One region of the Neobacillus niacini genome, then DNA from elsewhere that is predicted to be linked to it. Evidence: riboswitches for the same ligand, from Rfam matches in the RefSeq annotation. Region 1 holds a riboswitch; each other region holds the start of a gene.

Region 1 (2,331 bases):
GTGGTTTAACGATTGATTACTTTGATGGTTATTACTTGATTACCTGGTACAGTATAGGCATTTATCATTTTCGAGAATTTATTATAGATTCATTGAAGGAATTAGTGGAGTATAAAGCCATCTATCAGAAAAAGCGTTTTGATGAAAGTGGTAAATACATTGAAGAGGATGACTTCGTCACAGGTAAACGAGGAGAGTTCCCAGTTATCGTGAAGGAAAACGGCGTCAATATTGCCGTTTATTTAAATGAAAGTGCTATGGTCGGTGTATTCTTAGATCAAAAGGATGTTAGAAAAGCATTACGAGATAGGTATACACAAGGGAAACGGGTATTAAATACATTCTCCTATACCGGAGTGTTTTCAGTGTTTTCCGCTTTAGGTGGCGCAAAAAAAACGACAAGTGTCGACCTTGCTAATCGTAGCAAACGTAAAACAATTGAGCAATTCCAAGTGAATGGAATAGCATATGAGGATCAAGATATCATTGTAGAGGATGTATTCAACTACTTCAAATATGCTGTAAGAAAAGGGCTACTGTTTGATGTCGTTATTCTTGATCCTCCAAGTTTCGCAAAATCAAAAAAGTTTGTTTTCAGTGCAGAAAAAGATTATAAAAACCTGTTAAAGGATGCCATCTCAATAACGGAGGATAACGGAACGATCCTCGCATCCACCAATTCTAGCTCTTTTAATATGGACAAATTTAAAGGGTTCATAGATACAGCCTTTAAGGAATCAAAAAAACGCTATAAAATAATGGAAGAATACTCACTTCCTGACGACTTCCGAACCAATAAACATTACCCAGAATCGGACTACCTAAAAGTAGTTTTCATTAAAAAGATAGGATAAAGTTCCAGTTCATAGGAATTTACTGTCCACCCCACACGGACAGTGTCCACGAGTGGTGCCTGTCACCGCAGTCCCTACGGTGACAGGGCACCTTTGCTCTTGAATTTTATAGAATTTTCTGCTATTATTATTAATAATTAAATATTTTCTTACTTCATTACCTTGAAGTGAGGATAGAGGCGCAAAGACCATAAGTACGCAATAGGAGGATAATGAGGTCCTAGGATGATTGTGGAAAGGGGAATTTGCCGAAGTGGTTAGAATCTCATTTGTCTATGCCGCTGGTTCTGCTATTGAATAAATACAGAACTGTCATATAGGTGACTATATGGAGGGCTATCTTACGCAAAGGAACGGTTTTAAATTATGTTTCTACTGCAGTAGCGAGCCTTCGTTGCTGCTTTTTTGCGTTTACTATTGATTGACCTGATCTACCTCTAATTTTTATTAAAAATTATGTAAAGGGTGAGCTTGATGATTTTTGGCCAAGTTTTAACAGCTATGGTGACGCCATTTGATCAACATGGAGAGATTGACTATCACGCAGCTAGAGCACTAGTAAATTATTTAATTGCTAATGGTACGGATGGATTAGTAGTTGCAGGAACCACTGGAGAATCTCCAACATTAACAACAGAGGAAAAAATAGCGTTATTTAAATTCGTGGTCGAGGTTGCAGCCGGCAGGGTGCCTGTCATCGCTGGAACTGGCTCTAATAACACGAGAGCATCTATCAGCTTAACGAAACAGGCAGAAGCAGCAGGCGTTGATGGAATTATGCTCGTAGCTCCATACTACAATAAACCATCTCAAGAAGGGTTATTTCAGCATTTTAAAGCCATTGCGGAAGCTACTTCCTTACCGATAATGCTTTATAATATTCCTGGACGCTGTGCCGTCAACATCTCCGTAGAAACCATTGTCCGCCTCTCAGAAATTAGTAATATTGTGGCGGTAAAAGAAGCAAGCGGCGATTTAGATGCCATGGCAGAAATCATTGGCCGTACTCCGGATACATTTACATTGTACAGTGGTGATGATGGACTAACTATACCAGTCCTAGCCATCGGCGGCGCAGGTGTTGTGTCTGTTGCTTCGCATATCATTGGCAATCAAATGCAGGAGATGGTTACACTATTTAAAAATGGACGTGTTCAAGAAGCAGCTGTTTTACACCGCAGCCTTCTCCCAATTATGAAAGCATTATTTGCAGCACCTAACCCTACACCAGTAAAAGCTGCATTAAATATGCAAGGTGTCCAGGTTGGGGAAGTCCGTCTTCCCATGATTCCCTTGAATGATGAAGAAAAGAGTGCACTGCAAAAAGTACTCCCAATTAACACCCTGGTTTAATCTGATTATCATTCCTGTCCCTTCGTGGGGCAGGTTCTTTTTTACAAAAAATTAATATTCAAATATTCACAAATATTACAATTCTCATGATAATCCTCTTCCCTATAAAATTGTATACTACAAA
Region 2 (2,331 bases), 2.3 Mb from region 1:
GGCTGTTGAAAACCTTGGGGAGCTTATGGGTATTTATACCCCGCATCGCATTGAGTCTTTCGACAATTCTAATATTCAAGGGACGGATCCTGTATCTGCGATGGTGGTCTTCATTGATGGGAAGCCGAATAAGCGTGAATACCGAAAGTATAAGATTAAATCGGTTAAGGGACCTGATGATTATGAATCGATGCGTGAAGTAACCAGAAGAAGATATTCTAGGGCGTTGAAAGAAGGACTTCCGCTTCCGGACCTCATTATTATTGATGGCGGAAAAGGGCATGTAGAGGCGGTCAGAGACGTTTTAGAAAACGAACTGGGTTTAGATATCCCCCTAGCTGGGCTAGTCAAGGATGATAAGCACAAAACTTCTCAGCTTTTATATGGGAATCCACTTGAAATTATTCCGCTCGGCAGAAACAGCCAAGAATTTTATTTATTGCAAAGAATCCAAGATGAGGTTCACCGTTTTGCGATCACTTTTCATCGTCAAACACGAGGAAAAAGTGCGTTTCAATCGCTACTGGACGACATTCCAGGTGTTGGTGAAAAACGTAAAAAGCAGCTGTTAAAGGAATTTGGTTCCGTTAAGAAAATGAAAGAAGCTACATTTGACGAGTTTAGAGCCATTGGAATTCCAGCTCCTGTAGCAGAGGAATTAATTAAAAAACTTCAATCATAGTGATTGTCAGAAAAATCTTGCTATGCTATAATGATTGAAAATTATATTACTATCACTTTTTAATAATGAAGTGAAGGTAGAGGTGCGAGCTTCAATAGTAATGATTCGGAGAAGGATGGGCTTCTGTGATGAATCATGAAAGGGGATGGTCGCCGAAGTGAAGAAAGTCTCATTTCTTTCTTTGCTGGTCCTGTATTGAATAAATGCCGGATTGTCAAGGTTTAATGCCTTGGAGAGCTATCTTACATTGTAGACGCAGAATTTTTTTGTGTATTCAAGCAATGAGATGCCCTCTCATTGCTTTTTTATTTTTTTTGCGGGGAAACATATAGTGATTCTTAACCTATAACTGAAAGCAGGGGAAAAGATGGGTTTAATTGTACAAAAGTTTGGCGGTACTTCGGTTGGAAGTGTAGAAAAAATCCTAAATGTAGCACAACGAGTAAAAGATGAAACCGATCAAGGGAATCAGGTTGTAGTGGTTGTTTCGGCAATGGGGAAATCAACTGACCAGCTGGTGGATCTAGCAAAAGAAATTTCCGCGGCTCCTAACAAACGAGACATGGACATGCTCCTAAGTACGGGAGAACAGGTAACAATCGCTTTATTGTCAATGGCTCTAAATGAACAGAATCTTCCTGCCGTTTCGTTTACCGGCTGGCAGGCTGGAATTGTCACGGAGCCTGTTCATGGAAATGCCCGTATTACAACGATAAATACAGAAGCGGTAAAAAATCAGCTTGATGACGGTAAAGTGGTAATTGTTGCAGGCTTCCAAGGGATTACGGAAAATGGTCAAATTACTACTCTTGGCCGTGGAGGTTCAGATACGACGGCCGTGGCACTTGCTGCTGCACTAAACGCTGATAAATGTGATATTTATACCGATGTAACGGGTGTATTCACAACTGACCCTAGATATGTGAAGAGTGCACGGAAATTACAGTCCGTGTCTTATGATGAAATGCTCGAGCTTGCCAATTTAGGTGCTGGAGTGCTCCATCCCAGGGCAGTAGAATTTGCGAAAAACTATCAAGTCAAATTAGAGGTTCGCTCAAGTATGGAAAGAGTAAAAGGAACAGTAATTGAGGAGGAAGCGTCAATGGAACAAAATCTTGTAGTCCGTGGAGTGGCATTTGAAGATGAAATTACGAAGGTAAGTGTATTAGGACTTGCCAATTCTTTAACAAGTTTATCAACCATTTTTACAACCCTGGCTGAGAACCATTTGAACGTAGACATTATTGTTCAAAGTACAACAGAAGCAGAAACAGCAAATCTTGCTTTCTCTATTAAAACCCAAGACCTGATGGAGACATTGAAAGTCCTTGAAAATAGCAAGGATGTACTAAACTATGAACAGCTTGACGCAGAAAATCAACTGGCAAAAGTATCAATCGTCGGCTCAGGAATGATTTCTAACCCTGGAGTAGCAGCAAAAATGTTTGAAGTTCTAGCCGCGAACCAAATTCAAATAAAAATGGTCAGCACCTCAGAAATCAAAGTCTCAGCAGTAGTCGAAGAAAAACACATGCTAAAAGCCGTAGAAGTACTGCACCAAGCATTTGGACTAAATAGAGAAGATTAAAAAAGCCTCCTTGGAGACAACTCCAAGGAAAACTTTTTGCCAATCTGTCCGCCTGAGGTGG
Region 3 (2,331 bases), 780 kb from region 1:
CATATCGATACCAAATGCTAGCGCAGAACCATAATAGATTACCATTGCTTGTACAATCATTGGTGTTCCACGGAAGAATTCAATATAGATAGATAGAATTGCGTTAATTACGTTTAAAAGTAATTTTTTTGCCCCTCGTTCAGGCATTGGTATTGTTCTTATTACCCCTGCTAATAATCCAATTACTGCTCCAATAACCGTTCCTATAAGAGCAATCATAAGTGTTAAACCAGCGCCACGAAGGAACATAGGCCAGTTTTCTGAAATTATTTTAATGACCCACTCAAGACTCATCTTTTATCCTCCTTTACTGTATAAAACCGACTGTATGATTAATACAGCCGGTTTCTCACTATTACTGTGCTGCTGGTTGATTTTTAATAGCATTATCCATAATGCTTGTGCGTTCTTCTTCTGAGATACCTTTTAAAATTTCATTGATTTTATCTGTAGACTTGCTTCCTTTTTTAACACCAACAGCGATTGCTGTATCATCTGGTGATGTTTTAAATCCATCCTCAAATTCAACCATTACATAGTTATCATTAGCAGCTGAAGCACTAACACCTTCAGGACGCTCTGAAACGTATCCGTCAATTATCCCTGATTCAAGAGCCACCCTCATTGCTGGGAAGTTATCCATTGCTGTTTTCTTTTCTACACCTTTAATTTGGTCAATCACTGAATAATGGAATGTATTTAATTGAGCTGTAACCTTTGCTCCTTTGAAATCTTGAATGGACGTAGCACCTTCATACTTGCTTCCTTTTTTCACAACCATTACTAGGTTGGATGTATAATAATTATCCGAGAAGTCAATTGATTCTTTACGTTCTGCAGTCGGTGACATACCAGCGATGATGGCGTCAATTTTGCCGGATGTTAAAGCTGGTACCAGGCCATCCCACTCTGTTTTGACAATCACTAATTCTTTTCCTAAGCCTTCAGCGACTTTTTTGGCGATTTCTACGTCGTAACCACCAGCATATTCTGAAGAACCAGCGATTTTAACGCCACCATTGGAATCATCGTTTTGAGTCCAGTTAAAAGGAGCATATCCCGCTTCAAGACCAACCTTAAATGTATTATCTTCAGATGATCCAGAATCAGAACTGTTACTTGTCCCACAACCTGCTAATAGAAGAATAGTTGAAACCAATAAAACTATGAATAATGAAAACTTGTTTTTCATAATGTCTCTCCTCCTGTTTTTCCTCTAAATTACGACAAAAAACGACCTGAGGTATACTCAGGTCGCACTATACATAGTTGCCCTTAAGTCCTCTCTTTATCCCAAATGAGATAGCACAACTCAATAAACTGGGGAGTTTATTGAGACAGTCCTGCAGCTCTTAACTACAGACCCAGCATGTAATAACGAGAATATTACAAACTTCGGCGACATTTCCTTCTCCTTAGCATCACGGCTTCTCAAGCTCCACTAAAGACTGTTAAATATCGCGCCTCTACCTCACTGTATAAAAAGTGAGGTCTTATTAAATTATTTTTATATAATACAGTATAAAACCAATATCCGTCAATGGAAACATATAGAAAGCACCTGTGCAATCAATGGGTGTATAATGAAAAAAGTTCTTTAATAGTAGACTTTATAGAAAGAAGGTAAGTTGCAGTCTCTCATTTGAGGGACCCGGAGCATATGAAATTCCTAATCATTGTTTTGCAAATTGGTATATTATATATTTTTTCCTTCATTGGAAAGGCGATTCAAAACCTTTTTCACCTGATGATTCCAGGTAGTATTATCGCACTAATATTACTTTTCGTTTGTTTGTGTTTGAAAATTATCCCGGTAAAATTTATTGAGCAGGGTGCAGGTTTTCTATTAAGTATATTAACTTTGTTTTTTATTCCGGCTACTGTTGGTATCATGAATTACCCTTCCTTGCTTTCGGTTCAAGGTGCAATGCTCTTTATAGTCATTCTATTAAGCACCATAATTACCATCGCAATAGCAGGAAGGGCAAGCCAATTCTTTGAAAAGAAAGCGAAAAATAGAGAGGATGAACAGGAATGCAACAAGCACTATTCCCAATCTGGATGATTTTATTGACTGTCCTTGCCTTCTTCGCAATGACCCGATTATACAACCGTTTCTCATATTCATTTTTCATTCCGGTTTTAACCGCTACCGTCCTGATTGTCATCATCCTCGTAGTGCTTGATATTCCTTATAAAAGCTATATGATTGGAGGACATTGGATTAACTCTCTTTTGGAACCGGCCGTTGTGGCACTTGCTTATCCTTTGTATAAACAACGTCACTTTTTAATGACTCATTTGTTTCCGATATTGGGCGGGGTTTTGATC

Evidence for each region. Region 1 has a riboswitch for lysine ahead of dapA (4-hydroxy-tetrahydrodipicolinate synthase). Riboswitches for the same ligand answer to the same signal wherever they lie in the genome.
Region 2: linked by a shared signal. The riboswitch ahead of ACN6MT_RS11835 (aspartate kinase) and the one ahead of dapA (4-hydroxy-tetrahydrodipicolinate synthase) in region 1 are both predicted to bind lysine.
Region 3: linked by a shared signal. The riboswitch ahead of ACN6MT_RS04465 (transporter substrate-binding domain-containing protein) and the one ahead of dapA (4-hydroxy-tetrahydrodipicolinate synthase) in region 1 are both predicted to bind lysine.

The regions. Positions count from the first base shown of each region.
Region 1 is NZ_CP183883.1:148,751-151,081, forward strand. It holds gene ACN6MT_RS00760 (class I SAM-dependent rRNA methyltransferase) at 1-854, shown strand, start outside; lysine riboswitch at 1,021-1,201, shown strand; gene dapA (4-hydroxy-tetrahydrodipicolinate synthase) at 1,329-2,207, shown strand.
Region 2 is NZ_CP183883.1:2,463,871-2,466,201, forward strand. It holds gene uvrC (excinuclease ABC subunit UvrC) at 1-682, shown strand, start outside; lysine riboswitch at 752-930, shown strand; gene ACN6MT_RS11835 (aspartate kinase) at 1,050-2,270, shown strand.
Region 3 is NZ_CP183883.1:933,357-935,687, reverse strand. It holds gene ACN6MT_RS04470 (amino acid ABC transporter permease) at 1-294, opposite strand, end outside; gene ACN6MT_RS04465 (transporter substrate-binding domain-containing protein) at 356-1,192, opposite strand; lysine riboswitch at 1,296-1,477, opposite strand; gene ACN6MT_RS04460 (CidA/LrgA family protein) at 1,661-2,065, shown strand; gene ACN6MT_RS04455 (LrgB family protein) at 2,035-2,331, shown strand, end outside.